Mastigocladopsis repens PCC 10914: one gene and its partner. The protein of the gene in region 2 binds, or shares a complex with, the protein of the main gene of each other region. Links are inferred from orthologs where the notes say so. Each region holds a gene or a part of one and is shown on either strand. Other genes may lie near its edges.

Region 1 (3,672 bases), 5.2 Mb from region 2 along the record:
TCATTTCTCGTGCCATTTGATAGGCTAGCTGCGTTTCCTTCATCTGTTGCAGGAGTGCTGGTACAGCCTGTTGTTCTTCTACTGACGATACTGTGGATGAGCTAGAAGACACCCCCCGCCGCGCAAATAACCCACGAAGACTTACCCCCAATGCTAGTCCTGCTCCTAGATATACCCAGTTGCTCCAATTCATAATCTGGCAATTATCACCTTTTTAATTAACCCTAGAGGCGCAAAACAAAGCTTCGGAGTTCCTATTTCACCACTTTCCAACACAGTCCTCCAATCCTGAATTTCTAGCTACAGGTGAAGATTCTTCTGTTTCTGAGTCAGTTTCAGAAGAGGAAACTTTGGAATTATTTACACACAGTACTCAGTAGAGAGCACTGCGATGTGCCTTACTCCCAGTACTGAATTGTTCGGGAGCATTTGACAAACCAAGCCTGCTTACAGCGCTTTTCAAAAAATTCAACCACAAATTGTAGGGTGGCATTGCCCGTAAAAGCTTATGTGATAGGCATTTGAGATATTGGTAAGCAATGCCCACCTTACAGAAAACCGCTGTAAATAAGTTGAGTTTGCTGAACTCAGAGTTGCCTGCCTTCAGATGCACCCTTTTATAGGTTTATAAGCTCTTCGACAAAAACGATAATTGCCCTTGGCGCAACGCCCCTTATGCAGAAAATAATGCCCTAGCTGCTGAATTCAAGGCTTAAAACTCTACCTTTATAGCACCTTGCCGTAAAATTTGCCAATTCTTTTCAGTCCATTTTACAACAGTGGAAGGCAGACCAATCCCGTGTCTCTCATCTTTAAATTCCGTCGCCGCTAAAGTCAAAACATGGGGAAACTGTGCCTCAATCTCTGCCATCGTTTGTAAGGGGGGTTGACCTGATAAATTGGCGCTAGTGGTTGCCAGAGGACCTGTTTGCGTCAAAATAGTTTGGGCAATCCTGGAGTTAGGCACTCGAATCCCTATTGTCATGGGGTGAGTAGGCTTGTCCTTCTGGGGGTCAAAATCTTCATCAGAAACGGAATTCATCGCTTTTGGTACCCTTGCTGAAGCAGGCAATACCAAAGTTAGTGCTCCTGGCCAATATTTCTTTGCAACTCTTTGCCAAATTTCATACTCATTGCCACGACCTGTGACAAAAGACCAGATTTCTTCAGCACTTGCTGCCATTAATATTAAGGGTTTATCCTGACTGCGCTGCTTCGCTGCATAAATTAATGCTCCTTGTTCTGGTAAAGCTGCCAGTGCGGGAACAGTATCTGTGGGAAAGCTTACTAATTGACCAGCACGTACGCCAGCCACAAGGGCGTCTAAGGAAACTTGGGTCATCTTTAAAAAGTGAAGAAAGAAGAAAGAAGATTGCAAAAATTTGTCTATCTTAATGAAGCAAGAGGACTCCCGTTACAGGCTTCGCCTTAAGGGTGAGATGAATTGCGACCAATAAAAAACATGGCTTCGCAATACCTTGGTGTAGTAGAATATACTTGCCACCAAAAAAGTTAGGGTTAGGCAAGATTGGTGTTTCTCCACCAGACAACTCGCATCACCAAAAAGAAATACCTGATGAACAGGGGGGTCGAATGTTGTGAATCAGACAAACGATACATCAGAATAAGTATTTTGTGACTGCGGTCGGGCAGCCCGTGGTAGTAAAACAGATGCTTGTGGAGGGGAATCTGTCGGGGTCAGTGCCGGTGGGAGAGCTTTTAACTCGTTATACCACAGTGGGCTAGAAAAACCTGTTGAAGCAAGAATCTCCCTTCACAGGCTTCGCCTGTGAAGGTGAGAGTGTCAATTTCTTTCGTCTATCTTTTTTTAAATGCCAGAGCAAAGCGCTCAATGCCAGCTAAATCTCGATGAATCTGGATGTTGCAATAACTACCTTGATTTTGCAACATTTCTCGCACGGCATCTGCTTGTCCTGCCATCATCTCTATGAGCCAAACCCCACCTGGTTGTAAATAGGTGGGGGAAAGTTCTACCAAATGGCGGATACAATCTAAGCCATCAACACCACCGTCTAAAGCTAGATGTGGTTCATGGTTAACGACTTCAAGTTGTAGGGTAGGTATGATGTTGGTGGGTATATAAGGTGGGTTCGACACCATTCCACTGAACTGACCCTTCAACGATTCTAGAGGCTCCCACCAAGAACCTTGATAAAATTGAATGCGCTCCCCAAAACCTGAATTTCGGGCGTTTGACATTGCGACGACAAGAGCTTCGTGACTGTAATCGACAGCGTGAATGCTTGCTGAATTGAAAACATCTGCCAGTCCAATCGCGATCGCGCCACTACCAGTTCCCAAGTCAGCCCAGTGTCCTTGCTCTAAAAACGGTGTCGTCCCACTTTCACTAGCAGCAGCGACAGCTAAATCGATCAAGTCCTCTGTTTCTGGTCTGGGAATTAAAACCGCGTTTGACACAGCAATTTTATACTTTCGCCAGGGAGTAGCTCCTACAACATACTGTACTGGCAAGTGTTCATTTAATCGTCGCTGCCAGAGTTTGTCCAAATCCCCTAGAGATAACTCCAAAGGAATCTGACTCCAGTCTTTGAATGATTCTATACGCAATGCCAAACGGTCTAACCCAGCGACCTCTTGTAGTAACCAATCTACCTCAGCAGGTGAAACGCCAGTGGCGATCGCAGCTTGAATTGCCGCGTTACGCCACTGCCAAAGTTGTAAACCAGTGACCGATGACTGCTTATCCGCCATGCCTCTATCTTAAGGCATAATTTTATTATTTCTTGGGAGCAGCAGGTGCAGCGGGTTTGGGTGCATTATTTTGCTTGCTAACGATATACTGCATAGTTTCAGAAGAGGGGACTATGGTAACTTGGTTTAGCCATGGATCATTTTTTGCTCGCAATGTTTGAATGATTCCGTCTATGTCCACCACCTGAATGTCAGCCTTAGGAACTTGTTGTTTCACTTGGTTCAACAAACCTTGGGCGTCTTTTTGACTTAAGAACAGAGGAATAACTTCCTTATTGTCAGTTTTCCGTTTGACAGAAACATACCCCTTTTCTGGCGACCTAACGATAAAAATCGGTACACTGGGGAACTGCTTGACTTCTTTACCGCTTTGGCGTAGCAATGCCATAGCCCCTTCTATATCCTGCTTTCCAGGATTAAAAGCAAACACGAGGCTGTCTGGTTTTTTAGCATTATCTCGAAGTCTCTGATAAATCATTCCCAAGGGTACTGGTGTCACTTGCAGGCTTTTTAACATTTCTGCCATTTTCGGGTTTTTGCCTTGCACGTTCCGCAGTTGGTTGATAAAAGCCTGAGCCTCCTGCCCACTCATAAAAACGTCTGTCACCGTGGCTTCTTTCTTTTGTGCATTTTGCCCATTGTTAGGCACAGTACGAGTGAGAGGGACACCTTGGTTGTTAGTAATCAAAAACACAGGTACTGGGTCTAATTTTTCTTTAATTTGTTGTTCTGTCAATGCGAGCACTGGAGCATTTCCGCTAAAAACTGTTGCCAGCAGAGTACTCCCCACTAAAGTTAATGTTGTGCCCCAGCGAACTAATAAATTCATGACTTCTCCTCGCATTAATACTCTTCTGAAATTAAGTCCGACAATTGGTTGGGTTTGCACACAGATCCAACTAGTTTTAGTTATAGTATCCTTTTGGCTAATTGACTGTG
Region 2 (4,958 bases):
CCCACACAGCACAGAAACCAAAAGAGTTGAATATTCAGACAATTCCAGGAGCACAAGACTAATGCAAGCAACAGATAACAATAGCGGTCGTGCCATGTACTGGGGTACAGGTCGCCGTAAATCCGCAATAGCGCGGGTACGCCTGATTCCCGGAACCGGACAAATGATTGTCAATGGTAAACCAGGAGATCTTTACTTCCAGTTCAACCCCAACTACATCTCCGTTGCCAAAGCCCCCTTAGAAACTCTGGGTCTGGAAAACGAATACGATATTTTAGTAAAAGCTGAAGGGGGCGGCTTAACCGGACAATCAGATGCCGTTCGTCTGGGAGTCGCTCGCGCCCTATGCCAACTTGACCCACAGAACCGCTCACCATTAAAAACCGAAGGATACCTCACTCGTGATCCACGGGCAAAAGAGCGGAAAAAATATGGTTTGCACAAGGCTCGGAAAGCACCTCAGTACTCCAAGCGTTAAAAGCTATCCCCTGAGTACCGAGTTATGAGTAGGTTAACGAGTTAGTCTATTTAGGCACTCATGGCTCGGAACTTTTTTAGTGCTGATGGCTGAAAGCTAGAAGTTATAATATGTATAGATAGACCACAAAAGGAAAAATGGCTAAACCAGAGATTCATCCCCAGTGGTATCCAGAGGCAAAAGTTTACTGCAACGGTCAACATGTCATGACCGTCGGCTCCACTAAGCCAGAACTGCACGTAGATGTTTGGTCTGGAAACCACCCCTTTTACACAGGTACTCAGAAGATTATCGACACCGAAGGTCGCGTAGAACGCTTCATGCGTAAATACGGCATGATGGAAGGCGGTCAATCCAAAGGCGGCAGAAAGAAAAAGTAGCGGGCTGGCTTTAGCTGTTAACGACGACCCTGCATCAGCTGGGTCGATTGTTGTATTTAATGCTCAAGCCAATTTGCTATTTTTTAAGGAGCGCTGCATTCGTCATGGCTGAAACATATCTGCTGGAGAAATTAAAATCCGTTGAACAAACTTTTAATGAATTGACTCGTCGCCTTGCCGACCCCGATACTGCCAAAAACCCTGATGAGTATCAAACAGTCGCAAAGGCACGCTCTTCTTTGGAAGAAGTCGTAAATACCTATGAAACTTGGAAGACAGCCCAAGACGAATTAATAGGGGCGCGTCAGGTGCTAAAAGAAGCTCAAGGAGATCCAGAACTCCAAGAAATGGCAGCCTTGGAAGTTCAAGAACTTGAGCAAAAAATAGAATACCTAGAAAATCGCCTGAAGATATTGCTCCTACCGCGTGACCCCAATGATGATAAAAACATCATGCTGGAAATTCGTGCGGGTACAGGCGGTGATGAAGCAAGTATCTGGGCGGGTGACTTAGTACGTATGTACTCACGATATACTGATGTCCAGGGTTGGAAAGTGAAGCTAGTGAGCGAATCCCTGGCGGAAATGGGCGGCTTCAAAGAAGCAATTTTGGAAATTCAGGGTGACAACGTTTACAGCAAGCTGAAGTTTGAAGCTGGCGTGCATCGGGTACAGCGCGTACCTGTTACGGAAGCTGGGGGAAGAGTTCACACTTCTACAGCAACTGTAGCGATCATGCCAGAAGTGGATGACGTAGAAATCCACATCGACCCGAAGGATATTGAAATGAGTACAGCTCGTTCCGGCGGTGCTGGTGGACAAAACGTCAACAAGGTAGAAACAGCGGCTGACTTGTTTCACAAACCCACTGGTATCCGCATTTTCTGTACCGAAGAACGCAGCCAGTTGCAAAACAAAGAACGGGCAATGCAAATCTTGCGGGCAAAGTTGTATGAAATGAAGTTACGCGAACAACAGGAAGCTGTGACTTCTATGCGGCGATCGCAAGTAGGTACAGGGTCGCGTTCTGAAAAGATTCGCACTTATAACTACAAAGATAACCGCGTCACCGACCATCGTTTAGGTCAAAACTACTCGCTCAATTCATTTCTTGAAGGCGAACTTGAAGGCGTTATTCAGGCTTGTATTTCTCAAGACCAGCAAGAACGCTTAGCGGAACTTGCCACTTCTGGGGCTAGCAGTTAATCTTTGAGGTCGTTAGAGTTAGTTGTTAATTATGAGTTTTCTTACCATTAACAACTAACCACTTGGCTTTCAATATCTTGGAAGACCGCTTGTTGTGTTGTTTCCTCTAACACACACAGGCGGTTTTCTAATGTCTTATGGAGTGCATTATCGATATTTTTGGGATATGGATAATAAGCAAATTCGTACTGCATGATATGATTCAAGTGACGCCATTCCGTCAAAGTTAGGCAGCGCTCAATTAACTTTTCTACTTCTATTTGCCAACGAGTAAAAATCCTGTAGCTAAAAAAACCACTGCATACGTTACCCTTTTCGTCCCAGTAAGAAATACACACTTGATGCTTTAAGCAGCGGATTTTCTTAATTTCTTTTACCTTACAGCCTTGTGCTTGCAGTGCTTCTTTAGCCTCAGCTTTGGAAAAGTGCCATTTTTCTGGTTTAATTTTATTAGCAGCAATTAAGCCTTGACCTCTACGATGATATCGACGAATCTTCCGTGAATAGCGAACCATAATGCGCCTTTTCTGTTACCTGCAAATCTACCTAAAACCTCAATACTTCTGACGCACCCAGTTCGTTAATTTAGAAACTTAAGTTTTAATATTAAAACTTAAGTAATACATTACTACTTAAACAGAAGGCTGTCAACAGACAACTAAACTTGTAATAATGCAAGTAAACTTGTAATTAAAGTTGAGTAGTAACCCAGCAGTGAATACAGAAAGCAGACAAAAACTGATTGAAATCATCAAGCTAGCTCGTGGTTCGATGAGTCAGCGAGGTTTTGGCAAACTGTTGGGAGTTTCTGCGACTGCAGTTCAGATGTGGGAAAAGGGCGTTAAGGTGCCAGATACAGAAAATTTGGCTCAAATTGCAGCACGAGCAGGCTATACATTGGAGGAGCTACTCTGCTGTTTAGAAGGTAAGCCAGTACCAGAAGCTTCAGATTTAAGTTTGATTCTTAGGCAAATCAATCATTTGCCTCTTAGCCAAGTGGCTCAAATAGTTCAAGCTGGGGCAGCTAGGTTGGCTGCTGCGGCAGAAGCATTAGGCGATGAAGCGAAAGCTAGTTAGAACACTAGTTAAATTGTCAGTTGTCTTTTAAAGATGTGTTTTAAAGAATTTTTCTATCGCTTTGGCGTAGCATCACCAAACTTAATTAAAAGAGCAATAGCAATACTGACCACCAAAATTATTGTCATACTTAAAGCTGAACCAAATCCCCAATTTTGAGTAGATCCAAGAAACTGGTTATAAACCAACCGCGCCGCCGTCATGCTGGAAGCACCGCCAAGTAATTCTGGATTGATAAAATCGCCAAATGCTGTAATGAACACCAAAAAAGAAGCTGCAGCAATTCCCGTGAAAGTTTGTGGTACAGTGACTTTCCAAAAAGTTTGGACGGGATTTGCGCCTAAATCAGCTGCGGCTTCTAGCAAACGCTTATCTAGTTTTTCTAGAGCAGCGTATAAAATCAAAACCATATACGGCAACAAGCTATAGCTCATGCCAATTAAGACAGCTGGACTGGTGTTAAGGACATCTAAAGTCGGTAAGCTTAAACTGCTGAGTATGCTGTTGAGTAACCCAGTAGGACGGAGAATTGTTATCCAAGCATAAGAGCGAAGTAAGGAAGAAGTCCACAAAGGCAAGACAAAGCCAATGAGGAGCAAATTTCGCCATCGCCAAGGCGCTATCTGAGCAATCCAATAGGCAACAGGGAAACCCAAGATTAAACAAATCATTGTGGAGCTGAGTGCAAAAAAGAGCGATCGCCCTATGACTTGCAGGTATAAGGGATCAAGTATCCGAATGTAATTATCGAACCCATTGGGATTGACGATATCCCCAGGTCGAATATTTGATACTAAACTCAACTCAAAAATGATTAGTGTTGGTAACACTAGCAAAAGCAACATCCAAATTCCAGCAGGTGCTAGCAATGCCAAAGGTTGTAACCTGCTTAACCGTGGACGAGGCAATTTTGACGCAGCAACATCATTTGGGGGATGTAGATCAGGATGAGGAATTTGAGTAGACACAAACCTATATAACTAAATAAAAAATTGGTATTAGCTGGCTGCAGTCAGGAATTTTTGCTGAAAATACTGCCGATACAACTGACAAGTGGGTGTAACTTTGTTGTTATCTAACTTAATTAACCCCATACTGCTTAACTTGTAAGCAAAGACAGATTCTAATTGCACGGGTTCAGTAGCATTCATCACCCTATGAAGAGCGAGCGCTAATTCCGGCTGTGCTTGCAAAGTTGCCCAATGACGCTGCAGATGATGAGAATAAATGCCGACAGATGTGGAAGCATTTTGCAGCAGTTCCGCCAGAGTGACCTCTCCACGACTAAGGTGATAGAGTGCAAGGTGTACTAGTGCAGGATGTCCTCCCACCATGTCCATGAGTAGTCTTGCTTCCTCTCCATCTGTCCAGTTGAGACCAAAGCACTGCGCTAACTGTTCCACCTGATCTAAACACAAACAAGTTAACTGAATCGGTAGTCCTACATTGAAAGGTGACTGATGAAGCTGTAGGGGAACATAAATTTCGGTCGAGTGAACCACAACAAGGCGTAGCTTTTGCCAGATGGGCAATCTTTTGGAGTCTTCGTACCAGGAACGCAACAAAGGTAAAAATTCTTTTGCTACTTGCGGATGCTCAAAAATTTGATTCACCTCGTCCAGAGCCAAGACCACAGGTGAGTCAATTTGCTCCAGCACATGACTTCGCAAATACATTGAGCAACTCACTTTGCTGCCAATATCATCATCCCAACAGTCGTCTAATCTTGGTTCAAGCTGCAACTGACGGGAGACGTTGGCACACAGCCAACGCAAAAACCGATTTAAATCGCTCAAAATTGCTTGGTCAACTTGTTCC

Evidence for each region. The genes of interacting proteins can lie anywhere in the genome.
Region 1: the proteins of prfA (region 2) and prmC are in contact, whole or in part, in a crystal structure (PDB 2B3T), measured with the Escherichia coli proteins. The link is inferred for Mastigocladopsis repens PCC 10914 from one-to-one orthologs.

Annotation. Positions count from the first base shown.
Region 1 is NZ_JH992901.1:5,866,291-5,869,962, reverse strand. The notes cover bases 777-3,672. They hold prmC (peptide chain release factor N(5)-glutamine methyltransferase), read right to left. Parts: upstream 2,734-3,672; coding sequence 1,819-2,733; downstream 777-1,818. Other genes in these bases: MAS10914_RS0128065 (Tic22 family protein), read right to left, coding at 2,759-3,562; MAS10914_RS0128075 (L-threonylcarbamoyladenylate synthase), read right to left, coding at 777-1,342. Also shown: MAS10914_RS0128080 (sensor histidine kinase), read right to left, coding at 1-193; more of MAS10914_RS0128075, read right to left, coding at 713-776. UniProt on the Escherichia coli protein: Methylates the class 1 translation termination release factors RF1/PrfA and RF2/PrfB on the glutamine residue of the universally conserved GGQ motif, i.e. on 'Gln-235' in RF1 and on 'Gln-252' in RF2.
Region 2 is NZ_JH992901.1:616,714-621,671, forward strand. Bases 212-3,012 are described here. They hold prfA (peptide chain release factor 1), read left to right. Parts: upstream 212-962; coding sequence 963-2,063; downstream 2,064-3,012. Other genes in these bases: rpsI (30S ribosomal protein S9), read left to right, coding at 212-478; rpmE (50S ribosomal protein L31), read left to right, coding at 616-858; MAS10914_RS0104920 (hypothetical protein), read right to left, coding at 2,111-2,578; MAS10914_RS0104925 (helix-turn-helix domain-containing protein), read left to right, coding at 2,778-3,012. Also shown: rplM (50S ribosomal protein L13), read left to right, coding at 1-62; more of rpsI, read left to right, coding at 62-211; more of MAS10914_RS0104925, read left to right, coding at 3,013-3,140; MAS10914_RS0104930 (ABC transporter permease), read right to left, coding at 3,194-4,108; MAS10914_RS35320 (AAA-like domain-containing protein), read right to left, coding at 4,139-4,958. UniProt on the Escherichia coli protein: Peptide chain release factor 1 directs the termination of translation in response to the peptide chain termination codons UAG and UAA.